One region of the Laceyella putida genome, then DNA from elsewhere that is predicted to be linked to it. Evidence: riboswitches for the same ligand, from Rfam matches in the RefSeq annotation. Region 1 holds a riboswitch; each other region holds the start of a gene.
What was found. A riboswitch is a leader RNA that binds a small molecule or an ion and turns the genes downstream of it on or off. The one in region 1 is predicted to bind cobalamin.
Positions count from the first base shown of each region.

Region 2: another riboswitch for cobalamin. It lies ahead of ACFQNG_RS12425 (ABC transporter substrate-binding protein); the one in region 1 lies ahead of metE (5-methyltetrahydropteroyltriglutamate--homocysteine S-methyltransferase).
Region 3: another riboswitch for cobalamin. It lies ahead of cobJ (precorrin-3B C(17)-methyltransferase); the one in region 1 lies ahead of metE (5-methyltetrahydropteroyltriglutamate--homocysteine S-methyltransferase).

Region 1 covers NZ_JBHTBW010000045.1:33,046-42,768, reverse strand. The annotation lists partial or broken gene ACFQNG_RS13355 (hypothetical protein) at 191-277, shown strand; partial or broken gene ACFQNG_RS13350 (ArsR/SmtB family transcription factor) at 505-1,154, opposite strand; gene ACFQNG_RS13345 (tetratricopeptide repeat protein) at 1,060-1,620, shown strand; gene ACFQNG_RS13340 (CDGSH iron-sulfur domain-containing protein) at 1,990-2,187, opposite strand; gene ACFQNG_RS13335 (PCYCGC motif-containing (lipo)protein) at 2,425-2,928, shown strand; gene ACFQNG_RS13330 (hypothetical protein) at 3,165-3,524, shown strand; gene ACFQNG_RS13325 (aminotransferase class I/II-fold pyridoxal phosphate-dependent enzyme) at 3,591-4,772, opposite strand; gene ACFQNG_RS13320 (MATE family efflux transporter) at 4,911-6,281, opposite strand; gene ACFQNG_RS13315 (glutathione peroxidase) at 6,702-7,178, opposite strand; cobalamin riboswitch at 7,345-7,534, shown strand; gene metE (5-methyltetrahydropteroyltriglutamate--homocysteine S-methyltransferase) at 7,680-9,723, shown strand, end outside.
Region 2 covers NZ_JBHTBW010000040.1:48,257-57,979, forward strand. The annotation lists gene ACFQNG_RS12400 (3' terminal RNA ribose 2'-O-methyltransferase Hen1) at 1-1,325, shown strand, start outside; gene ACFQNG_RS12405 (polynucleotide kinase-phosphatase) at 1,432-3,972, shown strand; gene ACFQNG_RS12410 (metal-sensitive transcriptional regulator) at 4,138-4,464, opposite strand; gene ACFQNG_RS12415 (cation transporter) at 4,487-4,702, opposite strand; gene ACFQNG_RS12420 (alpha/beta hydrolase family protein) at 4,821-5,663, opposite strand; cobalamin riboswitch at 5,746-5,944, shown strand; gene ACFQNG_RS12425 (ABC transporter substrate-binding protein) at 5,981-7,039, shown strand; gene ACFQNG_RS12430 (FecCD family ABC transporter permease) at 7,036-8,067, shown strand; gene ACFQNG_RS12435 (heme ABC transporter ATP-binding protein) at 8,082-8,918, shown strand; gene ACFQNG_RS12440 (cob(I)yrinic acid a,c-diamide adenosyltransferase) at 8,890-9,465, shown strand; gene ACFQNG_RS12445 (arsenate reductase family protein) at 9,514-9,723, shown strand, end outside.
Region 3 covers NZ_JBHTBW010000011.1:28,881-38,603, reverse strand. The annotation lists gene ACFQNG_RS04555 (catalase) at 1-643, shown strand, start outside; gene ACFQNG_RS04550 (Fur family transcriptional regulator) at 729-1,169, shown strand; partial or broken gene ACFQNG_RS04545 (MFS transporter) at 1,743-1,893, shown strand; cobalamin riboswitch at 2,095-2,288, shown strand; gene cobJ (precorrin-3B C(17)-methyltransferase) at 2,540-4,117, shown strand; gene ACFQNG_RS04535 (sirohydrochlorin chelatase) at 4,179-5,021, shown strand; gene cobK (precorrin-6A reductase) at 5,036-5,818, shown strand; gene ACFQNG_RS04525 (precorrin-8X methylmutase) at 5,953-6,603, shown strand; gene ACFQNG_RS04520 (cobalt-precorrin-5B (C(1))-methyltransferase) at 6,608-7,783, shown strand; gene cbiE (precorrin-6y C5,15-methyltransferase (decarboxylating) subunit CbiE) at 7,704-8,927, shown strand; gene cobI (precorrin-2 C(20)-methyltransferase) at 8,942-9,661, shown strand; gene cobM (precorrin-4 C(11)-methyltransferase) at 9,658-9,723, shown strand, end outside.

The DNA of each region.
Region 1 (9,723 bases):
TGTTCGGCCTTCGACCATGCATCCATGTTCAGACGAGGGTTATCTTTGAAGCGTGATGAATTCAAGGGAATGTCAGCAGGGGATTGGTGAATGTTCCTGTTCTCCCTTTACCCCGCATCCTGCTTGGTTTTACAGATTTTTGCTGGCTGAAAGCCCACAGTTTCAATCGTGGGATGAAAGACGGCGTTGCTCGGTGTTTGGAGAATATGCTTACCGGATTCCCATCACAGCGAACAAATCCATGATCGGACATATGTTGGGAGCGGTCGGCGGGGTGGGGATATAGTTGCCCGGGCAAGGCATCGCGGGAAATGAAAGAGAAAGAAAAAAGCCGATTTTTCCTTAATGCAGAAGAATCGGCTTTTTTTGATGGATAAAATCCTTTCATGAAATTGAAACGGAACGAATGGCAGCGATCCCTCGAGTGGATCGCCAAATCCGCTGACACGGAGTTTGAATGCACGATGCCTGCTTGCTTGATCGGGTGCAAAAACGCAAAATAGCCTAAAGACGGATCGAAAACAGCCTCACCAATTCCGCCTTGCCCTTGTCTGTCACATGTGCCGCCCGATGGCGCGGGTTTCTCTCAATCCACCCGTATTCAAACAGTTTCTCCAACAAGGCGTTCCCCAATGAACCCGCCAAATGGTAACGCCGTTCACTCCAGTCCAGGCACTTCCGGCAGAATATGCGCCTTTTTTTCTTTGCCGAAGGCAGATCAAAGCCGAGTTCGGTGAAGAATTGCTCCCCGTAACGGGTCAATGCGAAATCGCCATCGGCATCATGAATGGCTCCCATGCGCATCAACGAATCCGTGACGGAAACGCCGACATGTCCCGCCAGATGATCATAACAAGTTCGCGCAAAGCGGATCGCTTTCATTTCATCATGCTCCCTCAATGTCGCACGGGGCCGGGCGGGGCCATGACAAGCAACGATTCCAGGATTTGCGCCACCTGTGGATCGACGATTTTGTAATAACGGTGCCTGCCGTACTTTTCCCTGCTGACCCATCCCTGATCGGCCAGTTTGGCGAGATGAAAACTGGCTGTTTAAGGCTTGACGCCGGCATGGTTGGCCAACTCGCCCGCGAACAATTTGGCGAGAATGGCTGAACGGGAAGGGTCACTGATCAGGGCGGCGATTTGGGACATTGGATTCTTTTTTTGCGACACTCTGATCAAACAAAGGCTGCATCTGAACCCGAAGAAGGCTTTGGGGCAACTGCATAAGTTGCCGGATGAGTATCAGGGGCCGGCCTTAACCTATTTGAAGGGGATGTGTTATTACAAACTGAGGCAGTATGACCAAGCGGTTGAATTTTTTGAGCAGACGATCCGTGACCTCGACAAGATGCCGGATTTGGAAAAAACCAATTTAAGGGCGAGTTGTCTGCATCATCTCGGCCAAGCCCTGCTATTAATGGCGGAAACGTTACTTGCTGACTCCCACTATGAGGAAGCGCTTTCCCATTATTTAGAGGTGCACAAACTTAATGTCGAGGATAAAGAAATTCAAAGTAAGGCATTAAAAGGATTGGCCTATACTTATTTATTGATGGATGATGAGGATAACTACCGTGTTTACTCGAAATTGTACTTCAAATCATTCGGGGTGTAACATCTGGGAGGGGAAACTATGCGCGAAGTGTTCCTGCATAACAGAGGAAACGACGATCCTGAGCCAAGAGAATAAACCCATACGGTCTGTGGACAAATGGACAAGCCATGTCTGACTCGAGATGCAGTAAGACATGGCTTGCCTCATGACATGCAGTCGTTTTTCAATTGTTCTGAAAATCAGACGGATGGACGGCTAAGCGTCCAGCCTCCGGCCGTGCATCTCTTCCCATACGGCCCAGTCGATCACTTGGTTCCCCGACTCGGGGCGCGGGGCATCCGGCAACAACCCTTCGATCATCGTCTTCCCTTCTTTCTCATCGAAGTCGCTCCCCGTTCACCGTCGGCGGGAACAGGAAAGGGGTGTGGCTCATTCCGCCCGGGCGCAGTCCTCAAATTGACCTTTGTGCGTGCCATCGCAGAAGGGTTTGTTGCTGGACAAGCCGCAACGGCACAGGGAAATGACCTTTTTGTGGGTGAACGCGTTGCCCTCGGCATCAACGAGTTCAACTTCACCTTTGACAACCAGCGGCCCATTGTCCAACACTTGAATTTTGGTTTTATCCATGGCTTGTTTCCCCCTTGTGAAAGAAAAACATTGTTTTCATATGCACCATTCTCTTTTTTCTTCGATATTCCTGTTTGATCATGGAACGAAAAAAACGCTTGTTACCCGGCTTTTTTCATGTTTCGTTTGTCGATTCGCTACAGGGGAGGTCATGGCGGGGTGTTTTTTTGTGGTATCATGGAGAAAAGATCAGTGATAGACCAGATGATTTGCTTGTGCAACGGTAGGAGGAGAAACATGATTCGCAAAAAGTTAATCTTGTCCATGGGGACAGTCATGATCGTTGGCGGCTTGGCCGGTTGCGGTGCGCAGGAAGAGGCGCAACCCCACCATCCCGCCGATCATGCCAATGAACAGCAGATGATGGGCGATGCCCGCGAAACGACGGCGGGAGTGAAAACGTTGCCGTCGTTTGTGAACGGGCTGGACCCCAAGGTGGCCCAAATCTACCAAATCGCCGCGCTGAACGCGGATGTGCTGAAATGGATTCCATGCTATTGCGGATGCGGGGAAAGCGCCGGTCATGAGAGCAACCTGGATTGCTTTATCCATGAGATCAAACAAGACGGGCAGATCGTCTGGGACTCGCATGGGACGAAATGCGGCACCTGCATGGACATTGCGGTGGAGTCAGCCAAGTTGAAACAAGAGGGGAAATCGGTGAAAGAGATCCGGCAATACATTGATCAAAAGTACAGGGATGGATACGCCAAACCGACACCGACCCCCATGCCTTCGTAAAAAACAAGCTACCCCGACCAAGGGTAGCTTTTGTTGTTCCAAGGGTAATCGTTTGGGAAGGTGTCACTTATTTATTCGTAAACTTTCCTCTATTTGTGTCCTTGGTGCATGAGAAAAAAGCGAAGTTGGATTCGAATGAACGTTGTGGGGGAGAGCGATCGTGGTCTCTTTACTCTTATACTGTTCTGATATAATATAATTCATGCTATATTCTATATAATGAGGTGCAAGAATGAATGAATACGATTTCTGTAGATATGGAACAGGGCAGGGTTTGGAGCGAATGTCTTGAACAATTCCGCCGTGAAATTCGAAATTTATCGTCTTACATGACAGAAGAGGAAACAGCAAAGCGATTATATTCAAGGCCTTTTTTCAGAAAAGTCCCGACCATTGACCTCGAACTCAACGCATCCATGCAGGTTGAAGAACAATTAAGACGAGGAAAGTTAGACAAAGATAAACTGATTGAACTGAACAAAAAAATTGGCGAATTCCAAATAAACTACGGGCACATCGCTGCGATTGCCGTCACGATTTCCGCCCTCATCAGCGGCCTTAACGATTTGGTGGAACTTGTTCAAAAACTCAATTAGTTTTACATAAACTCGCTATTATTAAAAGCCCACTTCCGATAAGAGAAGTGGGCTTTGTCATATCGTTTACAGAGCCGAGGGTGCTTGGGCCAGAAAAGTCCCGATGCGGGCAGCGGCTTCGCGTAGGCGTGCTTCGGGTTGGACCAGCGAGATCCGCACATAGCCTTCCCCGTTTTCCCCAAAAGCTTGCCCGGGTGTAAGGACGACACCCGCCTCCTCCAGTAAGCGAAACGCAAATTCCCGCGACGGTCGGTTGCCTGGCGTTTGGGCCCAGACAAACATGGTGGCGGGCGGGGACGTGACGCGCCAACCGGACGCATGGAGCTCGGCGACGAGGGCATCCCGCCGCTTAAGATAAGTGAGATTCATCTCCCTGATATATGCTTCACCCTCAGTCAAGGCTACTTCGGCAGCTTTTTGAATGGGCTGGAAAATCCCATAGTGCGTATTGGAATGGACCGTCGCCAAGATCCGGATCACTTGCGGATGACCCACCATATAAGCGATGCGGCACCCGGCCATGCTGAATGTCTTGGACAAGGAGTTAAACTCCACTCCCACTTCTTTCGCTCCCGGAACCGACAGGAAGCTGGGGGAATGATGATTGTCAAAGGTCAACTCCGAATAGGCATAATCATGAACGACCAGAATGTGATGCTTTTTGGCGAATCGCACCACTTCTTTAAAGAAATCGAGGGTGGCAACTGCGGTGACGGGATTGGCGGGATAATTGAGAAACATCAGCTTGGCCCGTTCGGCAATCTCGGATGGAATCAAGTCCAACCGCGGGAAATAGCCATTTTCTTCACAAAGCGGCATGGGAACGAGCTGACCGCCGGCCAAACGAATGCCTGCTTCATAGGCGGGGTAACCGGGGTCCGGAGCGAGCACCACATCGCCCGGGTTGATCAGGGCCGCGGGCAAATGGGTCAATCCTTCTTGGGAACCGATCAACTGCAACACTTCGGTTTCCGGTTGCAAAGAGACACCGTAACGCCGCTCATACAGGGAGGCCACCGCATGATGAAAGCTGGGGAGGGCTCCCAACGTATAGCCATACGCATCATCTTGCTTCGCATAATGGATGAGGGCCTCCTTGATGAAATCGGGTGGGGGCAGATCGGGGCTGCCGACGCTCAAGTCGATCAGATCCTTCCCCAGGACAGCCAGACGGCGTTTCGTTTGGGTCAGTTCATTGAAGATGCCTAGTTTTAATGATTGAATGTGCTGGGATGCGGTAACATTCATACTTATTCCTCCATTGTGAAAAAGATGGGTGAGACGGGATACGGCATGGTTCTACATTAATCCGCATTGGCGAAGTGCGGGGTTGTCAAAGCCAAAGCAACCCGGGCTTCATCGTGTCGCTTTGGCTTGGGATGATGGTTAATGCCGTTGGTTGGTCGTAACCGCTGAGGAATGGTGCCGTTGAATTCGCAATAACCGCCCCAATAGAAACATCGCGCCAAAGGCCAACCCGGAGATCAAGCCGATCCAGTAGCCGAATGCGCCCAAAGCCATGAATTTTGCCAGCGCATACCCGATCGGCAAGCCCAGGACCCAGTATGAGATGAGAGCCACCAAAAAGGTGGCGTTGACATCTTTGTAACCGCGCAACGCCCCTTGGATGGGAGCGGCAATCGCATCGGACAGCTGAAAGAAAATGGCGTAGAGCAAAAATTGCTTGGTCAATTCGAATACGGTGGGGTCGGTGGTGTACAAGCCGGCCACTTGCTCTTTGAAGACGAGCAGCCCGACCGCGCAAACGATCGCCATCATGACGGCTATGCCGATACCCAAGAAGCTGTATTGACGGGCATCTTTTCCCCTTCTGGCCCCGATTTCAAAACCGACGGCAATCGTCAGGGCCATGGCGATGCTCAAGGGCACCATATAGAGAAAAGAGGCGAAGTTTAACGCCGCTTGGTGGGCCGCGATGGTGGCTGTGTCATATTCACTCATGAGCAGGGTGACGGCGGCAAAAATGCTGGTCTCAAAGAATATTGAGAAGCCGATCGGCACCCCTATTTTCAATTGTTCTTTCCATGCGGATAGGGCGATGCCAAACCATCGCCCAAATACGCGGTACTCAGCAAAGGGCATGACCCGGGTGATCACCAAAAAGCTGATAAAGGCAATGCACCAATAGGTGATGGCCGTCGCATATCCTGCTCCCACCCCGCCCAAGCGGGGAAAGCCGAATTTGCCAAAGATGAGCAAATAATTTAATCCGACGTTGATGGGCAGGGAGAGGAGCGTGATAACCATCGTGATCCGTGTCTGACCCAACGCATCCATGAAACAGCGCAGAACCGTATAGACAAACAGCGGCACAATGCCAAAGGTCAGCGCAATCAGATAGTCGTGCGCGATGGTGCGGACTTGCGCATCCAGGTTCATTCCGTCCAAGACGGGATCAAGCAAAAGGGCTCCACCCAGAATGACGGTGACGGCGATCGCCAAAGCCAAGTAAACGCCTTGGATTACCTTAAACGGCACTTGCTCTTTTCGCTCTGCCCCGATCAACTGGGCCACGATGGGGGTCAAGGAAAGCAGAATCCCGCTTAACCCGGTGAAAATCGGGCTCCAAAGGCTGGACCCGATCGCCACGCCGGCCAAATCATTGGGGCCGGCATGGCCGGACATGACCGTATCAAAGAAATTCATCCCAAACAGAGCCAGTTGCGTGACAAGGATGGGCACTAAAATGATGAGAAACTGGCGTATTTTTTGTTTCAGTGAATGAGTTTGTTTCATTGTTTTCATCTCTCTTATTTTGAAAAATTCACCTTTTGTTGACAAAGGACGGTTGGGCATGGGACTCAGATCCGCCGCCAATGGACCACCTCAATCCAAGCTAGCAGATATGGAGTGGCGATTCAATCCTTTTTTTGAGAATATATCTTGCGGATGGCAGCGATAGGCACTGAGAAACAAAAAATGGCATGCCATGGGGCATGCCAAGAGGGAGGAATGGGCATTTAAATCATCTGTTTCTTGTCCGTTGAGGTTCCGTTGAAGCGAATGGGAAAACGGTTTTGGAGCCGCCGATATATTTATCAGACACGCCCTAGTGCAGTGATAAATCGGGTGGGGTAATATACGATTCCGTCGGAAAAAACGCGGCAAGGAAATAACCTTAGCATGAATCAGGGCATCAGAACGTAAATTGCGCCATTATTCAACATCATTGAGCAATTGCTTGATATCGTTCTCTATTTTTTCCGGGGCTGTGGTTGGCGCATAGCGTTTCACTATTTTTCCATGACGGTCAATGAGAAATTTGGTAAAGTTCCATTTGATCTCCTTGTTCAAAAAACCCGGGGCATTGTCGGTTAAATATCGGAACAGTGGATGCGCATTTGGCCCGTTCACCTCTATCTTTGAGAACAAAGGGAAAGTCACACCGAAATTCAGTTCGCAAAAACTTTGAATCTCTTCATCCGTACCCGGCTCTTGATTGTTGAATTGGTTGCATGGCACTTCAAACCCAAACTCCTTATGGCGGTCGTATAAAGCTTGCAAACCTTTATACTGCGGAGTGAATCCGCATCGGCTGGCTGTGTTGACGATCAACAACACTTTGCCTTTGTAATCGGCCAATGATTTTTGTTCCCCTCTGGTTGTTGTCACGGAAAATGTGTAAATACTCATGGTTGTCTCCTTCCTTCTATTGATTTATCTATATTAAATTGTACTAAATTAAATTTATCTCTATCCGTTTGGTTTGTCAAGGTTGGCAGAAGGTTGTTTCAATTCGAATTAAAATGGTTGTGTAATTGCGAAAAAATAAATATAATAGGATTCAAGCTTTCAATAATCTCATATTGTGGGAACAGGTTCCTTGCGTTGGGCAAGGATGAAAAGGGAAGTTCGGTGCAAATCCGACACGGTCCCGCCACTGTGATAGGGGAGTTGGTTGCCATGGAAGCCACTGGTGCGATGCCGGGAAGGCCGGCAACTGATGCGGATCCTTAAGTCAGGAGACCTGCCTGTTCTGGCAACACTGCTTGACCTACGGAAGATAGGGAGGTGTTAGAACATGGCTGCTTTCACAGGAGGAGTTCTCTTTGGTGAACCTTAGCTAGGCATTTCTAACCTTCGCATGTTAGAAATGCCTATTTTTATTATGAACATCCAGAGGAGGCCAAAGGGATGAAGAGCAGCAACTTGGGATATCCGCGCATCGGCGTCAATCGGGAATGGAAAAAAGCCCTTGAAGCGTATTGGGCGGGTAAGTTGGAAGAAGAAGCGTTTTTGTCTCAGATGGAAGCGTTGCGACTTGAGCATATACGAAAACAAAAAGAGAAAGGGATCGAGCTGATCCCCGTCGGCGACTTCACCTATTATGATCATGTGCTGGATATGGCGGTGATGTTTGGCCTCGTGCCTGAGCGCTTCGGTTATGAAGGGGGAAAGGTGTCACTGGCGCAGTATTTCGCCATGGCAAGGGGAAGCGATTCTGCCGTCGCTTGTGAGATGACGAAGTGGTTTAACACCAATTATCATTATATTGTGCCGGAGTGGAATGAAGATCGGCTCGCCCTGACCGAGAACCGACCGTTGGCGCATTATCTTGAAGCGCGGGAAAAGTGCGGTGTCAAAGGCAAGCTGGTTATGGTTGGACCTTATACCTTCGCCAAGTTGTGCAAAGGGATCGATGAAGCGCAGTTAGCCCGCGTCTGGGACAAATTGCTTCCCTTGTATGAACAAGTGCTGCGGGAGTTGGAAGCGGCGGGGGTGGAGTGGGTCCAATTGGATGAACCCATTCTCGTCACTTCCCTTGACCAGGAAGAGATGAACGCCGTCGCCGCCATTTACCGCCGTTTGCATCAAGCCGCGCCACAGCTGTCGATCATGTTGCAAACATATTTCGATTCCGTTACCCATTATGAAGCCTTGCTGCAACTCCCCGTGCAAGGGATTGGATTGGACTTCGTTCATGGGGAGCGAGTGCATCTGCAGGCCTTGGCGACGGCGGGGTTCCCGGCGGATAAAGTGTTGGGTGTCGGGATCGTTGATGGGCGGAGCGTGTGGCGCGCATCGTTGCGGGAAAAACGGCAAGTGCTGGAACAAGTGTTGACGGTGGTGCCGCCGGAGCGCATTTGGCTTCAGCCCGCTTGCAGCTTATTGCATGTGCCCGTGACGACAAGCAAGGAAGAGAAGTTGCCGCCGGAGTTGAAAGCGGCTCTGGCCTTTGCGGACGAGAAATTGGATGAAGTGGTGTGGCTCACGACCAGCTTTAACGAAGGGGCCGAAACGGTGGCGGATGTGTTTGCCGAGAATGAAGCGCGTTTGCGAGGATTGGGCAAGTTGCGCGATCGTCTCCCTTCCGCCGGATCGGTGCCTGCGGCTGGGACGGCGCAACCTCCGCGTTCGCCCTTTGCCATACGCCAAGCGGCGCAACGGGAAGAGCTTGACCTGCCGCTCCTGCCCACGACGACGATTGGCAGCTTCCCCCAGACGCGGGAAGTGCGGCAAGCGCGGCAACGCTGGAGAAAAGGCGAGTGGACGGATTCCCAGTTTGAGCAGTTCATCCAAGCGGAAATCAAGCAGTGGATCGAATGGCAAGAAGAGCTGGGACTCGATGTGCTGGTGCATGGCGAATTTGAGCGGACCGATATGGTGGAATACTTTGGGGAGAAATTGGCCGGGTTCGCCTTTACCCGCAATGGATGGGTGCAATCGTACGGTTCGCGTTGCGTCAAGCCGCCGATTATCTATGGGGATGTTTCCTTTGTGGAGCCGATGACGGTCAAGGAAACCGAGTATGCACAGTCGTTGACGGCCAAACCGGTAAAAGGTATGTTGACCGGACCGGTCACCATTCTCCATTGGTCCTTTGTGCGGGATGACCTTCCGCAGCAAGAGGTGGCGGCTCAACTGGCCAGAGCGCTTCGGCAAGAGGTGGCGGCGTTGGAAGAGCGGGGAATTCGCATCATCCAAGTGGACGAACCCGCCTTGTTTGAGGGCTTGCCGCTAAAACGTGAAGAATGGCAGGCGTATTTCAACTGGGCCGTTCAGGCGTTTCGTCTCACGACGTCGGTTGTTGCCGATGCGACGCAGATTCACACCCATATGTGCTATTGTGAATTCCATCATCACATCGACGTGATCAGCCAGCTGGATGCGGATGTGATTTCGTTGGAGACTTCGCGAAGCCATGGTGAGTTAATCCATGCCTTCACCGAGGAATCTT
Region 2 (9,723 bases), on a different contig from region 1:
CGGCGACGGATTTGGGTTATTTGCTCCATAAACATCCCGAACGGGTTCAGACGTTTTCTTTGTCGTATGGGGAAGCGCATGTCTTTTATCCAGAAGTGAGTGAAGAGCGCGCTACGGCGGTGCTGTTGATGGAATTGGATCCCGTGCTGTTGGTTCGGGGGCGGGGGCAACAGGGCTCCGCCTTCACCTTGGACCAGTATGTCAATGATCGGCCGTATGTCGCTTCTTCCTTCTTCAGCGTTGCCTTGGGCCAGGTGTATTCTTCGGCGTTGGCGGGACGTTCCAAAGAGCGGTCTGAGTTGGTGGATAAAGCCGTCCCGCTGGAGGCGACTCTTTCACTGTTGCCCGCTCGCGGAGGAAGTGAACGGATAGAGCGGTTATTCTCTCCATTAGGTTATGAAGTGGAAGTGAACCCTTTGCCATTGGATGAGTCGTATCCCGAGTGGGGTCTGAGTCCTTATGTCCGGTTGACTTTGCGCGGGCGGGTGCGGTTGAAGGACTTGCTGTCCCATCTCTATGTGCTGATTCCCGCCATTGATCATGAAAAGCATTATTGGGTGGGCGAAGATGAGGTGGAGAAGCTGTTGCGCCATGGGGAGGAATGGCTGCCGCATCATCCGGAGCGGGAGTGGATCACGACCCGCTATCTGAAATATCAGCGCAAGCTTGCACAAAAAGCCTTGGCGGAATGGGCCGAACCGGCGGAGCTGACGGACAGCCGGGAAGAACAAGCGGAAAAGCCTTTGCGACTCAATGATATCCGTCTGCAAACAGTGGCTCAGATGTTGCGGCAAGTGGGGGCGACACGGGTATTGGACTTGGGTTGCGGCGAAGGGAAACTGCTGCGCATTCTCAGCCAGGATCGGCGTTTTGAAAAATTGGCGGGAATGGACGTGTCCATGCAAGCTTTGCAGATCGCCAGAGAACGGTTGCCGGAACAGGTGGAGCTGTTTCAAGGCTCGCTCCTCTATCGCGATGGCCGTTTGCGGGGCTATGAAGCGGTCAGCTTGGTGGAAGTGATCGAGCACATTGCGCCGGAACGGTTGCCGCAACTGGAACAGCTCGTGTTTGGCGAGCTGGAGCCGGACACGGTGATCGTGACGACTCCCAACCGCGAATATAACGCGCGTTTTCAAGGGATGGCGGAAGGGCAGATGCGGCATCACGACCACCGTTTTGAGTGGACGAGGGCGCAGTTTGCGGCGTGGGCTGAGCCGATCGCGAAGCGCCATGGCTATTCGGTTCAGTTCCACCCGGTGGGTCCGTTTGATCCGAACGTTGGCGCCCCCACGCAGATGGCGGTGTTTCAGCGGCAAACCGACTGACGACATATGATTTCTAAAGTCATTGGCAAGCGGTTTTGGAGCGCGGCGGATAAAGGTTTATTCACAGATTGACGAAGGAATCGAGGGAATCATAGAGGTGACCATCATGCAATGGAAGATACCGGAATGTTCGCTGGTGGTGTTGATCGGCGCATCGGGATCAGGGAAATCCACCTTTGCCATGCGGGCGTTTAAGGAGACGGAAGTGCTTTCCTCCGACTTCTTTCGCGCCATGGTAAGCGATGATGAGAGTGATCAATCGGCTTCCCGGGCCGCGTTTGAGGTGTTGCACCATGTGGCGGCGAAGCGGTTGGAACGGAAACGGCTGACGGTGATCGATGCGACGAACGTCCAACCCGACGGGCGCAAGGAACTGATCGCCCTGGCGAAAAAATATCACATGATCCCCGTCGCTTTGGTGATGGATGTGGCGGAAAGCGTCTGCCAACAACATAATGCGATGCGGGAAAGGAAACTGGCGCCGCACGTGATCAAACGGCAACACCGAGCGCTGAAGCGATCACTGAAGGACTTGAAACAGGAAGGCTTCCGTTATATCTATAAAGCGCACACGCCTGAAGAGTTGCGGCAAGTGGAGATCGTAAGGGAACGCCCATGGGTGGATAAAAGCGAAGAGACGGGACCGTTTGACATCATTGGGGATATTCACGGATGTTATGCGGAGCTGGTTGAGCTTCTGGAGAAGCTGGGTTACCGTGTAACGGGAACCGGCGCGGACATTCGCGTTGAACCGCCGGTGGGGCGGCGAGCCATCTTCTTGGGGGACTTGGTTGACCGCGGTCCGGACAGCCCGTCCGTGTTGCGCCTCGTGATGAGCATGGTCAAGCAAGGAAAGGCGCTCTGTGTGCCGGGCAACCATGATGTCAAGTTGCTTAAGAAATTGAATGGGCGGCAAGTGCAAGTCAAGCACGGGCTGGAAGTCACCTTGGCCCAATTGGAAAGGGAATCGCCGGAATGGATCGAGGAGATGCGGCAGTTTTTGCAAAGGTTGGTCAGCCATTATGTCCTGGATGACGGCAAGCTGGTTGTGGCCCACGCCGGAATGAAAGAAGAGTATCAGGGGCGGGCTTCCAGTGTGATCCGCGATTTCGCCCTTTACGGTGAGACGACGGGAGAGACCGATGAGTTTGGCCTGCCTGTAAGGTTGAACTGGGCGGAATCGTATCGCGGGCGGGCGACGGTCGTGTATGGGCACACCCCGATTCCGGAACCCATCTGGTGCAACCGGACGCTCAACATTGATACGGGATGCGTGTTTGGCGGGAAACTGACGGCCTTTCGATATCCGGAGAATGAACTGGTATCCGTCCCGGCGCGGCAAGTGTATGCTGAACCGGTGCGGCCGTTGGTTTCGGCGGATGATTCGGTGATGAAACAGGACGGGACGAGGATTGATGTGGAGGATGTAAGGAAAGACCGCATTCAAACCCGCTTGCTCGCGAGTCCTGTGCACATTCACAAGGATCAAGCCGCGGCCGCCTTGGAGACGATGAGCCGGTTTGCGATCGATCCCAAATGGCTGATCTACCTTCCGCCGACGATGTCCCCATCGGAAACATCCGGGCAACCCGGATATCTGGAACATCCGGAAGAGGCTTTGCGGTACTACGGGCAACGCGGGGTGTTGCGCGTCATTTGTGAAGAGAAGCATATGGGATCGCGTGCGGTGGTCATCGTTTGCCGGAATAAGCAAGTGCCCTTGGAGCGGTTTGGCGTGGCGGAAGCGAGTTGGGGCATCATCTATACGCGTACGGGCCGACGTTTTTTTGAGGATGTGTCGGTGGAACAAGCGTTGTTGGAGCGGTTGCAACGGTCGATCACCCAAGCGGGACTGTGGGATGAGCTGAAGACCGACTGGGTGTGCCTCGATTGCGAATTGATGCCTTGGTCGGCCAAAGCGCAGGAGTTAATCCGGCAGCAGTATGCCAAAGTGGGGTCGGCGAGCCGCTTCGCTTTGAATGGGGCGGTATCGCTGTTGCAACAAGCGGTAACCGGGGGACGGCATGCGGAGGCGCTTTTGTCCCGTTTCCAAGAGAAGCGCGAAAACAGCCGGCGTTTCGTGGAAGCGTATCGGCGTTACTCGTGGCGTGTTCAGGGGTTGGCCGATTATAAGCTGGCTCCGTTTCACCTGTTGGCGACAGAGGGGCGGGTCTATAGCGACCATGATCATCTGTGGCACATGGAGACGATTGCAAGGATATGCAAGCAGGATACGGAGGTTCTCCTGGCCACCCGCTATCGTGTGGTCAACGTGAACCAACCGGCCGAAGTGGAAGCGGCGATCGCGTGGTGGCTTGAGATGACGGAAGCGGGCGGTGAAGGAATGGTGGTCAAGCCGCTCTCCTTTATCTCCACCACCAAGCACGGCTTGCTCCAGCCCGCGGTCAAATGCCGGGGACGGGAGTATTTGCGGATCATCTACGGACCTGACTACACGCTGGAAGCCAACTTGACCCGCTTGCGCAAACGGGGTCTGAAGCAGAAACGGTCTCTGGCCTTGCGCGAATTTGCCTTGGGTCTGGAGGGGCTTGCGCGTTTTGTGGCAAAGGAGCCGCTCTATCGTGTGCATGAGTGCGCGTTTGGCGTCATGGCCTTGGAATCGGAACCGATCGACCCGCGGTTGTAAGAGATCATGATCATGACACATCCTGAGAGGAGGAAGATTTTTGCCTGTACCCTGGGGGTGAAAAAACAAAGGAAAAAGTGGGAAACGGAGACTCAAAATCGACTCCGGGGCCACTTTGTCAGCAAGCGCAAGCGGCTTTCTTCTGCATGAAGAAAGCCGCTTTGTTCATTTCATCAGTTTTTTTACGGTGACGAGCAGTTCGTCTATCACCTGGGTGTCCCCTTCTTGGAGCCGTTCTGTAACGCAACTGCGCAAGTGCCCTTCCAACAGGATTTTACCGACGCTGTTCAAGGCGGATTGCACGGCGGCGATCTGGTTGAGGACATCATCGCAATAGGTATCGTTTTCGATCATTTTCTTAATCCCGCGCACTTGTCCTTCAATGCGGTTAAGGCGGGAGGTCAGATTGGTTTTCACTTTTTCGGAGTGGTGGCTTTTCCGTTCGGTTGAAGAGGAACATGGGTGATGTTCTTCCGGTTGTCGCGGTTCCATTCATTCCACCTGCTTCCTGAATTTAAGCGATCGAGTAGCCTTGTTCCTCGATTTCGCGTTTGATCTGGTCGAGGCTGACTTTGTTTTCATCATAATGGATGGTGACGCGGCGGTTGGCCAAGTCAACCTGCGCTTCCGCCCCCGCCTCCTTGACGGTATTCTCCACCGCCCGCACACAATGTTGGCAAGACATGCCTTCCACATGGAGTTGTACTTGTTTGAGATGGCTTACGGTCATCATCGTTCTCCTTTCGGTTGCGTCTATCTTCTAGTTTAACCCATTCGTCCATTTTAACGGGCCTATTTTGCGGACATGGAAGGACTGTGGTTCGCGATCGGAGTTCTTGTGTTGGTGTTTATCCCAACTCCCGCACAAAAAAATCGGCGGTTACCCGAATCGCTTCTTCCAATTGCGGGGTCATTCCGGCAAACGGATGCACGGCGCCCATCGTGTGGTTCGCCCCCTGGATCACATGAAGAGTGGCCTGCGGCGCCGCTTCGGCCATCCGTACCGCCCCTTCGTAGAGTCCGGGCAAATCTTGGTCGCCTTGGACGAGCAACAGCGGTTGCTTGAGATGGGGAAGGCGCCCGAGCAGATCGAAGCGTTCACGGTTCGCTTCGATGTCTTCCAACACTTCGCGCCGAATCGGCAAGCGTTGTCCGGTTCTTCCGTTGATGACATGGGAGATACCCTTGTTCCGCAATTCTTCGATCAACTCGGGCGAGAAGAAGTCAACCCGGTGAATGCTGTTCCAGATGGTCACGGCTTTCACCCTGTCGGGATGATCCAACGCGTACAGCAAGCTGTTGCCGCCGCCACGGCTATGTCCCATGATCCCCAACCGGGTGAGGTCACACCGCTCCGCTTGCGGAAGAGCCCCCTGCCGGAGGGCTTCAATCAAGAAAACCAGATCTTCTTGTTCGTGGCTGAAGGTGTTTCGCGAGAATTTTTCCAGTTCAGTAAAGTGTTCAAGATCTTTCCCCACCCCATTCATGGAGAAGTTGAAGGTGATGGCGGCCAAGCCGGCTTCCGCCAGTCTCTGTCCCAATGTGGGAAAAAAGCCCCAATCCTTAAAACCCTTGAATCCATGACAGATGAGCACAGTGGGGGCCGATGGCACAGTGTCCGGTAAAAATAGGTCCCCACGGATGATGCGATCCTCTTTGCCGAGGTCAAGCGCAAATGGGTAACGGTTCATATCGCTCCTCCTGTGTTGGTGAACTTTGTTAATATGCCTAAAATTGCAACGGATTTCCCTTTCCATTATAATGATAACGAACGAAGTGAATAGGGGAAAAGGTCTTTCTTGCATAAAGAGAGCCAAGAGGGAAGTCCGGTGCGAATCCGGCGCGGTCCCGCCACTGTCAATGGGGAGGATAACTGCAACAGGTGAAGGCCACTGTCGTGACATCACGATGGGAAGGCGCAGTTGGACGATGAACCATGAGCCAGGAGACCTGCCTTTTCCAAACGTCCACTTGCGTTCTCCTTCGAGGGTTAAGGAGGGACGCGTGCGTGCGGGCAGTTGAATCCCGCGTCTTTTTCGCATGCTCTTCTCCAACCTGTGCCCATCGGGATGCACAGGTTTTTCACGTGCGCATCAAGAAAGGAGAAGAATTCATGACATCGATGTGGAAACAACGTTTTGGCTTGCTGTGCTTAAGTGTGTTGCTGGTGCTCAGCGTGGTGGGCTGTGGCCCTTCCGCTCCATCGGGAACGGCTGGCGGCCAATCGCCGGTCAAACCGGGGGCGGTGGACTATCCGGTCGAGGTGAAGGACCAAGCGGGCAACAAGGTGACCGTCAAGCAAGAGCCAAAGCGCATCGTCTCACTGATGCCAAGCAATACGGAAATCGCTTATGCGCTTCAATTGGATAAAAAGGTGGTGGGCGTGACCACCAATGATAACTATCCTGAAGCCGTGAAGAAATTGCCCAAAGTCGGCGATTTCAAGATCAATGTGGAGAAAGTCGTCGCGTTGAAGCCGGACTTGGTGTTGGCCAACGGGGCAAATGACAAAGCGACATTGGATCAGTTAAAGAGGCTGGGCATCCCGGTTATCGTATTGGATGCCAAGAACATCAAAGACATCTACCGCTCGATCGCGATCGTCGCCACGGCGGCCAATGCGGCTCGTGAAGCGGACAACTTAATCGCCAAGCTGCAAAAAGAGCAACGCGACATTTATGCCAAAGTGGTGGATGTGCCCAAAGAGAAACGGGTGAAAGTGTTTGTGGAGTTGGATCCGACGCTGTTTACCGTCGGTGGCGATACATTCATGAATGAGTTGGTCTTGGCCGCGGGCGGGGTGAATGTGGCGGCGGAGCTGAAAGGCTGGCCACAGGTGTCCGCTGAGCAAGTGGCCAAATGGAATCCTGATATCATCATCTCATCTTATGGAAGCACAGACCAAATCATGAAGCGCCAAGGCTGGTCAACCGTGAATGCCGTCAAGGAGAAGCGCGTCTATGCCGTGGACCCCAATTTGACCAACCGTCCGGGACCGCGGATCTTCCAAGGGGTCAAAGAAATGGCCGAGCAGTTTTATCCGGAGAAATTTGGTGAAGAGAAGTGAGAAAGGCGCGGGCTTTGGCTTGGGGCGGAGGACTCATCCTCTGCCTTCTTTTTTCCTTAGCGGCCGCCGTTTCGGTGGGGAGCACGGAGATTGGCTTGGAGACCGTTTGGCGGGTGATCGTTCACCATGTCCTGCCGCTCGGGGATGGGGCCAGTGTGGGAACGGATGAGGTCATCATCTGGGAACTGCGGTTGCCGCGCGTGATCCTGGTCGCGTTGATCGGGGGAACCTTGGCGGTGGCGGGCACCGTGTTTCAAGGGTTATTGCGCAACCCGCTGGCTGATCCTTATGTCTTGGGCGTTTCGTCCGGCGCCTCCGTCGGCAGCGCGCTCGTGGTGATCACCGGTTGGGGGCTGACCATGTTGGGCCAGTGGGCGTTGCCGCTGGCCGCTTTCGTCGGGGCGGCCGTCTCCGTGTTGCTCGTGCTTCGGTTGGCGCGCATCCGCATGCAACTGCAGGTCTCTTCACTGATCCTGGCGGGGGTGGTGGTGCAGTCCTTTTTCGGGGCGGTGCTCACCCTGCTCATCTCCTTGTCACCCGAGGAGTTGAACCGGATCCAGTTTTGGTTGATGGGAAGTTTGGCGTTGCGCGAGTGGCAACACGTGGAAGTGGTGTTGCCGTTCAGTCTGGGAGGGGTTGTCCTTTGCTGGCTGTTCAGTCGGGAGCTGAATCTGTTCGCGCTTGGAGATCGTTCCGCCACTCATTTGGGGCTGTCCGTCACCCAGGTCCGCTTGGGACTGATCCTGCTCGCTTCCCTGATGACCGGAGCGGCGGTATCGGTAGCCGGAATGATTGGATTTGTCGGTTTGGTCATCCCCCATATGATGCGGATGTTGACCGGTGGTGATCACCGCACGCTGATACCGCTTTCCCTGTTGGCCGGCGCGATCTTTCTCATCTGGGCGGACGCGTTGTCCCGAGTGGTGCTCGCGCCGCGCGAATTGCCGATCGGCGTGATCACCGCGTTTGTGGGAGCCCCCTTTTTTGCGGCCATTTTGCGCAGGCATCAGCATAAATGGAGTGGATGAGAGGAGGAAAGACCATGTTGTTGCGGGCGGAACAGCTCAGCAAGCGATTGGGCGACCGCTGGGTGCTGCAAGGGATCAGCCTGGCGGTGGCGCCGGGCGAAATGATTGGCATCCTCGGTCCCAACGGAAGCGGCAAGAGCACCCTCCTTTCATGCTTGGTGGGGGAGATGAAAGCAGACGCCGGCCAGGTATGGTTGCGCGACCGGTTGCTCGCGGAGATGAGCGTCAAAGAACGGGCGCGACAAATTGCCATGTTGGCCCAGGAAGAGGTAGGGGAAATCTATTTCACTGTCAAAGGAATAGTGGAGATGGGTCGCCATCCGTATCTGGGTCGCTGGCCGTGGCTGAGCGAACGGGATGAACAGGTCGTCGCCCATGTGATGCGGGAGACGGACAGCCAGCACTTGGCAGGAAGGATCTTCGCGCGACTCAGCGGCGGCGAAAAGCAACGGGTCTCCTTGGCGCGGGCGATGGCGCAAGAGCCGCTGTTACTGGTGCTGGATGAGCCCACCGCTTATCTCGATTTGAAATATCAGTTTGTATTACTGGGTTGGGTCAAACGGTGGCAAACGGAATGTGGATTGACCGTGATCATGGTATTGCACGATTTGAATCTCGCCGCACAATATTGTGATCGCCTGGTGGTGCTGAAAGAGGGCAAAGTCGTGCGGCAAGGGACACCGCATGAGGTGATTGTGGAGGAAATGGTGGAAGAGGTATATGGGATGACACCGATTTTGATTGAACATCCCCTGTTGCGCGTTCCGCAAGTGCTGTTGACGGCGGCCGGAACAAGGGAAAACGGAGAGGAGCGCGAACAAGTTGAAAATCTATACCCGCACGGGCGATGAGGGCAAGACCGGTGTGATTGGCGGACGTGTGCCAAAGGACGATATCCGTGTTGAAGCGTATGGCACGGTGGATGAAGTGAATGCGTTTGTCGGCGAAGCGATTGTGCGGATGGACGCCGGACTGCATGCGGACTTGATTCGGGATTTGACGGAGATTCAACATGAATTGTTTGATGCGGGGGGAGACTTAGCCCAAGCGGGAAAAAATCGGCAGTACAAAGTGACGGCGTCCATGGTCACCCGTTTGGAGGCGTGGATTGACCGTTATGAGCGGGAGTGCCCGGCCTTGGAGCGCTTCATTTTGCCGGGCGGTTCTCCACTGTCTTCCGCGTTGCACGTATGCCGTGTCTTGACGCGGCGAGCCGAGCGGCTGGTCGTCACCCTGTGTCGGGAACAAGAGGCGAACGAGGAAGTGCGGCGCTATCTCAACCGATTGTCGGACTTCTTCTTCACCGTGGCCCGTGTGGCCAATGTGCGGGCTGGGGTGCCTGATGTAGAATATAAGCGGGGTGGGCGTGTCTTTCACACGGACAATGAGGGCAAATGAGTTGGAGAAGCCCATCGTCGGTTCGAGATGCAGAGGAGGAAAATGAAGATGGCCTTAAAGATGTACTGGTATCCCAAATGCGGGACTTGCCGCAAAGCAAAGAAATTCTTTGAAGAGCATGGCATCGACGTAACGGAAATCCATATTGTCGAAGCGCCACCATCCAAGGACGAGTTGGCTCAGTTGATAGAAAAAAGCGGCCTGCCGATCCAAAAGTTTTTTAACACCAGCGGGCAGAAATACCGCGAGTTGGGCTTG
Region 3 (9,723 bases), on a different contig from region 1:
GTTTGAATTTGATCCGCTCGATCCCACCAAGGTTTGGCCGGAAGACATCTATCCCTTGCAACTGGTCGGCCGCATGACACTCAACCGCAATCCGCAAAATTACTTTGCGGAGGTGGAACAGTCCGCCTTTTCTCCAAGCGCATTGGTGCCCGGTATCGAACCTTCCGAAGATAAGCTGCTGCAAGGGCGTTTGTTTTCTTACCCGGACACCCAGCGCCACCGGATCGGACCGAACTACTTAAACTTGCCGATCAATTGCCCGTATGCCAAAGTGAATAATTATCAAGTGGACGGCAACATGCAGACCCGCACCGACATCAGTCCGGTCAATTACGAGCCCAACCGCTATGAGGATCGCCCCAAAGCCGATCCGGCTTATTTGGAAAGTGAAACCCCGCTGGAAGGGGTGGCCGGTCGCCAAAAAATCTTCAAAACCCTGGATTTTCAGCAAGCCGGAGAACGCTATCGGGCCTTTACGGAAGCGGAGCGGGAAAATCTGATCAAAAATCTGGTGAATGATTTATCGCAAGTGAACGAATATACACAAAAACTGGCCATCTGCAACTTCTATCGGGCCGACAAAGAGTATGGCGAACGCTTGGCCAAAGGATTGAACATTGATTTGAGCCCATTTGTGAAATAAGAACGACAGGAATGACGGGACCAACCGTTTATCCGGAAAGGATCGGCGGTTGGTCAACATGGTGTAGCCCTTGGCGAAGGGGGAGATGAGCATCAAGAACAATCATCACGTCGATGCAATCGAAACGCTCAAACGAATCGGGGTGCGGATGACGCCGCAACGAAACGCCATTCTTTCCTATTTGCTGTCATCCACTCATCATCCCACAGCGCACGATATATATGAAGCGCTGAAAAAGGATTACCCCAACATGAGCGCAACGACGGTTTACAACAACTTGCGCTTGTTTAAACAGGCCAGTCTTGTCAGGGAATTAACCTACAGCGATGCCTCCAGCCGGTTCGATGCCAATATGATGGAGCACGATCATGTAATCTGCCGCCGCTGTGGCAGAATAACCGATTTCCAGTACCCCTTGCTTCAAATGGCGGAACGTGAAGTCATTCAGGCGACCGGGTACAGCATCGAATCGCATCGGCTGGAGATGTACGGCCTCTGTCCAGCCTGTCAAGCAGAAGAACCATGACGGCCAAACGGGTGGCGGTACATAAAGAATTGAAAGCGCATTAATGGACTAACTCGAATGGGGGTAGTCTTTTTTCTTTGGGGTTAAGAATGCGAAAAGGCTTGAGGATGTGACTCAAGTCGTTTAATTTCTGCTCATTTAAAGGGGAGGGATGGGCTGAATCCGCTGATTTCATACGTAAGAGAAACGGCGATTAAGCCGGGGTGTATCATGGTACAATGAATGTTTTCTTAGAAAATATGAACAACTCCCAGGAAAAGAAGGTTATTTGATGAAGAAGCGATGTTGTCAGGGTTAAACCAAAAGATTCGTTTCCTATATTGCTCAAGCCAGAAAATATAACTGAAATTTTTGTTAGTCTAAGCTTCCCAATTAAATTAGTTGTTAAATTCATGATTTATGAATTAATTTCGGGTTTTCTAAACAAAAAAAGAGATTCGACTGAAGTATTCCTATGATTTAGTAATAATATGGTTTACGAAACCACACTTTTGTAAATCAAAATGGAAAATCTAGAGTTTTCAATGGTTTTTCTGTTTCCTGATTTGTTTTTCTTGATTGTTATATTTTCCAACTACTATCTTATCGCAATTCGCACAGACTTCTGGAATGAAATTGTTTAAGATGCATGTGTCGGATGAACAGGGCTCAGTCGGCTATATCTCTTCTGCAAACGATATTTTCCGTTTTTATGATTTCGGGGCCGATGATTGGAACGTTTGTTTAGCAAAACTTAGGAATCGACGAGTGAGGTATTCTACCAAAACCCCCTTCCGATTAAAACTGCCAATCAACTGAGAATAACTAAGATAGAAGTAGCATCCGAATAAAAAAGCAAGTCCATCCCCCGCCATAGCTAGTGAGAAAATTGAAAATTGAAAGAGTAATAGGCTACACTATAAATAGATTGATTTTGCCCGAAAATGAATAAACAACGGGAAAAGGTGGAGTGCTTGCATGCGCTCCCGAAGAGGGAAGACCGGTGAAAGGCCGGCGCGGTCCCGCCACTGTAAATGGGGAGTCTGGATTTGGTCACTGTACTTTATGATGGGAAGGCCAAATGCCGATTCAAGACGACGATCCATGAGCCAGGAGACCTGCCTTTTCTGACAACACCGCTTGACCTACGCGGATGGGGAGGTGTTTATAGGGGACGACGGCAGGTGGGATGTGTCCATTTTGGGAAGGCCTGCTTGGTTGTCTGTGGTTGGATGCGACCTATAAACACGTTCTGCTTGGGTGAGCGGAAGGTGTTTTTTATTTTGCTGTGAAGTGCATGCGGACGGAGTTGGCGGGTATGACGTCGTGTTTTTAGATTGAACATTTTTAAAATAATTAATATTCAATCATATTGGTGGTGGGGTGGTTGCATGAATCGTTCAGTTGGCAAGATCCTGCTGATTGGGTTTGGACCTGGGCATGCGGAGCATATTACCGGGCGGGCGCGGGCCGCGCTCATGGAGAGCGAAGTGATCGTGGGGTACAACACCTATGTTGATCTCATCCGCCCGCTGTTGACGAACCAGGAGATCGTGCGCACGGGGATGACGGAAGAGGTGAGCCGGGCGCAGGAAGCGGTCAGGCTGGCGGAAGCGGGCAAGATTGTGGCGGTCATCTCCAGCGGGGACGCGGGTGTGTACGGGATGACGGGATTGGTGTACGAAGTGTTGGTTGAGAAAGGCTGGCGGCCTGACTCGGGGATCGAAGTGGAAGTGATTCCGGGCATATCCGCGATCAATTCCTGCGCTTCCTTGTTGGGGGCGCCGGTCATGCATGATGCCTGCACGATCAGCTTGAGCGACCACTTGACTCCATGGGAAGTGATTGCCAAACGCATCGAAGCGGCGGCAGCGGCGGATTTCGTCATTGCTTTGTACAATCCCCGAAGTGGGCGGCGAACGAGGCAAATTGTCGAAACGCAAAAGCTTCTCCTGAAGCACCGCTCTCCGGAGACCCCGGTGGGGCTGGTGAAGAGCGCGTACCGTGAGCGGCAGGAGATCGTGTTGACCACCCTCAGCCAAATGCTGGAGCATGAGATCGGCATGCTGACAACGGTGCTGATCGGCAATGGCAGCACGTTTGTGTACGAAGGTCTGATGATCACGCCGCGCGGCTACCAACGCAAATATACCCTGGACAAGGTGGTGCAGCCTTTGAAACCGCATGAGCGCCTGCGTCCGGAAGCGGAGCCGTGGGCCCTGGAGTCCATGATGTCCCAGCCGGCAGCGGCAGGGGGGATGAGTCCGGTGGCGGTGGCGGAAGAAGCGTTGGCGATGTTGCGGGAGAGCCGTGAGTCCGGCTCCGCTTCGATCTTTGAGGTGGCGGTATCCCCCGGACTGGCCGAGAAAAAAATGACGCCGCAGCAGATGCGGTGCGTGGCCGAAGTGGCGGGGGACCAAGGGGAAATTCATTATACGCCTGATCATCGCTTGATGTTAAAAGTGCCGACCGCCAATCCGGAGCGGGTAGTGGAACAGTTGACGGAAGCGGGTCTCTTGTTGGAGCCGGTGGGGGATGTGGTGCAATTGAAGGCGTGCGATTTTTGCGATGGCGATAAAGGGGAGTCGATTCCGCAGTTGCAGGAGTTGCAGAAGCGGATTGGGGGACTGGATGTGCCCAAGGAGTTGAAAATCGGGTTTAACGGATGTGCCATGGCCTGCTATGGGGCGGTGACGGAGGATATCGGGATTGTGTATCGCCGCGGTTCGTTCGACCTGTTCTTGGGAGGCAAAAAAATCGGGCGCAATGCCGAAGTGGCAAAACGGGTGGCGGAGGGGCTCACCCCGGATGAGTTGATCACGGCGGTGGAACAAACGGTGCGTGCCTATAAAGAACAGGCTGATTCCAATGAGCGCTTTCACAAGTTTTTCAAGCGCGTGGAAGAGATTGGCGGATTTCGGTACACCGAGGGCAACATCACGATTGAACCGCTGGCTTGCGGCGATTAGAGCGTAAGTGACTGCATGAATCGCCGGACACGCCCTAAAACAATAGATGGGAGAGAACGAGATGGAAGCGATTTTGTTTGTGGGCCATGGAAGCCGTGATGCCGAGGGAAACCGTGAGTTGTTGCGCTTCACCGAAAAGATGGCTCCCCAGTTTGCGGAACCGATTGTGGAGACATGCTTTTTGGAATTGGCGGAGCCCGATATGGGAGCGGGAGTCAAACGGGCGGTTGAGCGGGGCGCCACCTCAATCAAGGTCGTCCCGTTAATGCTGTTCATGGCGGGGCACGCCAAAGTCCATATCCCACTGTTTCTGCATGAAGCGCAAGCGCAATATCCCCATGTGCGCTTCACTTATGGACGGCCGCTGGAAGTGGATGAATTGATCCTGCCCATTTTGGAGGCGCGCATCCAGCAGGCCGCGGGCGCGAATGAGGCGGAAGAGACGTCGATCTTGCTGGTGGGACGCGGTTCAAGCGATGCCGGAGCCAACAGTGACTTGTATAAGATTGCCCGCTTGCTGTGGGAACGCCTTAACGTCCCATGGGTGGAAGCCTGCTTTATCGGCGTGACCGATCCGCGGATGGAAGCCGGGCTGGAGCGGTGTGTCCGCTTGGGAGCCAAGCGGGTGGTGGTGTTGCCGTATTTCTTGTTTACCGGTGTGTTGATCAAACGGATGGAGAAGATGGTTCGGCAGTTTAACGAAGAGAGCGCAGGTGTGCACGCTGAAATGGTGCCTTACCTCGGATTTGATGACGGCCTTGTCCCCATCTGGCAACGCCGGGTCCACCAATTGGCGCATGGGCAAGCATTGAATTGGCAAGCGTTGGCGGAACAAGCGATCGCGGCTGGACACCACCAACATCACCACGATCATGATCATCATCATGGACATCATCATGCGTAAAGGTGGGAGAAACCATGCTATTTCTCTTGGCTGGCACCAGTGATGCCCGGGAACTGGCCTGTGCCCTGAAACAGGAAGGGTACCCGCTCTTGGCGTCGGTGGTGACGGAGAATGCCGCCAAAAGCTTGCGGGAAGCGGAGATTCCGGTGCGGGTGGGTCGCTTGACGGCAAACGAGATGCTGCACGAGCTTCAGGAGCGGGGCGTCGACATGGTGGTGGACGCCAGTCATCCGTTTGCGGAAGAGGCTTCGAAAAATGCCATCGCGGCGGCCGAAACAGCCGGCGTCCCTTATCTGCGTTATGAGCGGCCGGAATGGCGGGCGGCGCGGCATCCGTTGATCGAAACCGTGTCCTCTTATCAGGAGGCGGCGGAAGCGGCCGCGCGGCGAAAAGGGGTGGTTATGCTGACGACGGGCAGCAAAACGTTGGACATCTTTGTCAAACGGTTGTCCGCCGAGCCCGGCCTCCGTCTCGTCGCCCGGATGTTGCCGCGCAAAGATAATATGGAAAAATGCGAACAACTGGGGTTGGAGCAGAAAAACATCGTGGCCATGCAAGGGCCGTTTGGCAAGGAATTGAATCGGGCCTTGTATCAACATTATCGAGTGACGACGGTGATTACCAAGGAAAGCGGGCAGATCGGTTCGGTTGATGAGAAAGTGGAAGCGGCTTTGGAATTGGGACTTCATGTCATTCTCATTTCCCGCCCCCGCATTGATTATGGTCACGCATGTTCCAGTGTCGAGCAAGTGATCGGTCATGTGCGAACAGAAATCAGCGGGTCGATTATCCGATAAATGGAAGGGCGGTTTTGCCTGTACCCTGTGGGTGACAGCGAAGCGAACATGGAACGCGGACTTCATTCCGCTTCCGTCCACAACCTATGTGTGGCAAACCGCCAGCACTGATCAGAAAACAGGAGGGATGTCCCATGAGTGAACCTTTTCGCCCCGTTACGACGAAACCACAGGAAATCGAGGACTTGAGTTTTCAGATCATTGCCGATGAGTTGGGAAAGCATGACTTCACACAGGAACAGTTTCGTGTCGTGCAACGGGTCATCCATGCGACCGCCGATTTTGATCTGGGACGGAGCGTGACCTTTCATCCTGATGCGGTTCGGGCGGGCATCCGGGCGATCCGGGCGGGCAAGCCGATCGTGGCGGATGTGCAGATGGTGCAAGTGGGGATCAACAAGAGCCGCCTGGAGCAGTTTGGCGGTGATGTGCGGGTCTATATTTCTGATGCGGATGTGATGGAAGAAGCCAAGCGTTTGGGCACGACGAGGGCCATTGTCTCGATGAGAAAGGCCGTGGCTGAAGCGGAAGGGGGCATTTTCGCGATAGGCAACGCACCGACGGCCTTGTTGGAGCTGATTCGCTTGGTGCGGGAAGGGAAGGCCAAACCGGGGCTCATCGTCGGCGTGCCAGTGGGCTTTGTGTCCGCCGCGGAATCAAAAGAGGAATTGCTCAAGCTGGATGTGCCGTTTATCACCAATCTGGGCCGCAAAGGAGGAAGCCCGGCGGCGGTGGCGATTGTGAATGCTTTGGCTCTGTTGGCGGAACGAGAGACAGGGGTTTGACATGATGCAAAAGCAGGCAGAGTCGGAAACTAAACCGCTCCGCACCGGATATACGACGGGCGCCTGTGCGACAGCGGCAACCAAAGCGGCCTTGCTATCGTTGATCACGGGGGAAGCCATCCGTGACGTTGTGATTCAGTTGCCCATCGGACAGACGGCCGCGTTTGCGATGACAGAGGTGGAGTCGGACGGTTCCATGGCTCAGGCCAGCACCGTCAAAGATGGCGGGGATGATCCGGATGTGACGCATGGGGCGACCATCGTCTCCACGGTCAGTTGGCTTGAGGAAGCCGACATTCAGATTGATGGCGGGGTCGGAGTGGGCCGGGTGACCAAACCCGGTTTGCCCGTGCCGGTGGGTGAAGCGGCGATTAATCCGGTGCCGCGCCGGATGATCAAGGAGACGGTGGCGGCGGTGCTGGCCGAACACGGGGTGAACCGCGGGGTTCGGGTCGTGGTTTCTGTTCCGGACGGGGAAGAGATCGCCCAAAAGACGTTAAATGCCCGCTTGGGGATTGTCGGCGGCATCTCGATTCTGGGAACGCGGGGGATTGTGGTTCCCTTTTCCACGGCCGCTTATCGGGCGAGCGTGGCGCAGTCGATCCAAGTGGCCAAGGCCAATGGATGCCGCCATCTCGTTTTGACCACAGGGGGAATCAGTGAAAAGCATGCGATGAAACGATTTCCGCATTTGCCGGAAGAGGCGTTTATCCAGATGGGTGATTTTGTGGGATTTGCTTTGAAACACGCCAAACGCGTCGGGGTGGAACGGGTGACCTTGGTGGGGATGATGGGGAAGTTTTCCAAGGTGGCTCAAGGCGTGATGATGGTCCATTCCAAAAGTGCCGCCGTTGACTTTGATTTTTTGGCTCAATTGGCGGTGGAAGCGGGCGCGCCAGCCGATCTCGTTCAGGCTGTGCGGGAAGCCAACAGCGCCACCCATGCGGGCCAACTGATGGAAGAGGCGGGGCGGATGTCGTTTTTCACCCGGATGAGCCAGTTAATCTGCCAACATGGATTGCGGCACGTGGATGGGGGCATGACAGTGGAGACGATTCTGGTGAAAATGAAAGGCGAATTGTTGGGGAGGGCGGAATTGAGTGACACAGACGGTGAAATTGATCGGGATCGGCGCGGAAGGGAAGGATGGGCTGATTCCACTCTATCGGAAACAGATTGAAGAAGCGGATGTGCTGGTTGGGGGAGAGCGGCATTTATCCTATTTCACAGAGCATCCCGGAGAGAAATGGGCGCTAAAGAATGAGATTTCGGCCATGATCGGACGCATCGCCGCGGCGATGGTGGAGCGGCGCATTGTCGTGCTGGCTTCGGGGGACCCCCTTTTCTATGGGATCGGTCGATTGCTCGTGCGTCGTTTGGGACGGGAGCGGGTGGAGATTCACCCCCATGTGAGTTCGCTTCAGCTCGCGTTTGCTCGGATGGGGGAGAGTTGGCAGGGGGTGCCGGTAGAGAGCCTTCATGGCCGACCGTTGTTTGGTTTGGCCCAGCGCATCGATGGACGGGACGCCGTGGCGTTGCTCACGGATGAGCTGAATACCCCCGGCGCGATTGCCCGGTATCTGTTAAGGTTTCAGATGACGGAGTATAAGGCGTTTGTGGCGGAAAACCTGGGCGGCGCGGATGAACGGGTAGGCTGGTGGGAGCTGGAACCGTTGGCGGAAGCGGAGTTCGCTCCGCTCAATGTCGTGATATTAAAGCGCAAGGATGAGGCTGTGTGCCGGCCGTGGGTAACGGGCATGGCCGATGAGGCCTTCGCCCAGCGCAAACCGGACAAAGGGCTGATCACGAAAAAGGAGATTCGCCTTCTGAGTTTGATGGAGTTGCGTTTGAAAGAAGACAGCGTGGTCTGGGATATTGGGGCGGGTTCCGGTTCGGTGGCGATTGAAGCGGCCAAATGTTCCCCCCATGGGCAAGTGTATGCGATCGAGAAAAACGAAGGCGATCTGGCCAACATCGAAGCCAATCGGGTCAAGTTCCGCGCCGATATTCACCTCATTCATGCCAAAGCGCCTGCGAGGCTGGACGAACTTCCCGATCCCGACGCCATTTTCATCGGGGGCAGCGGCGGGGAGTTGCGCCAGTTGTTGCTGGTATGCTGTGCGCGGTTGAAAGCGGGGGGGCGGTTGGTGGTGAACGCCGTCACGATCGAAACCTTGTCCACGGCCTTGGCGGGTTTGGAAGCGGAGGGCATGGAGGTGCAGGTGACGTTGCTCCAAGTGGCGCGGAGCAAACCGATCCTGAACATGACGCGCTTCGCTGCGCTTAATCCGACGTATGTGATTGCGGCTTGGCGCAAGGAATAATAGGGGGGATATTGATGAGTCGCTCAGCTCGCTATGGGAAATTGATTGGGATTGGAGTGGGGCCGGGTGATCCCGAGTTGCTTACGGTGAAAGCGTACCGTTTGTTGAAGGAAACCCCCGTGATTGCCTACCCCAAAAAGCGCATGGGCGAAAAAAGCTATGCGTTGGCCATTGTGGAGCAATATGTGCATGCCCATGAGAAAGAGATGGTGGGGCTGATCTTTCCGATGACGCGTGATCCCGAAGTGTTGGGGCGGGAATGGGACCGCACCGTGGAAACCGTGTGGTCCCATCTTTCACAAGGGAAAGATGTCGCCTTTGTGACTGAGGGTGATCCCATGCTCTATAGCACATTTATCCATCTGGGGCGGCGGATGCGGGAACTTCACCCCCAAGTGGAGCTTCTCTCCGTGCCCGGCATTTCGTCCGTGAATGGCGCCGCTTCCCGGTTACATACCCCTTTGGCGGATGGAGATGAACAAGTGGTCATCGTGCCGGCGACGGACGATAGGGAAGCGATGAGACGAGCACTGCAGACGCATGTGGCGGTGGTTTTTTTGAAAGTGGCCAAAGTGCTGGACTTGCTGATCGATGTCTTGACCGAATTGGAGTTGCTTGACTGCGCGGTGGTGGTGAGCAAAGTGACCTCACCGGAGGAACAGGTGTGGTGGGATGTCCGGGAGTTAAAAGGGAGGAAACTGGGTTATCTCTCATTGATGGTGGTGAGAAAATGACAAAACTGGCGGCCAAAGTGTACATTGTGGGGGCGGGACCGGGAGACCCCGAGTTGATCACC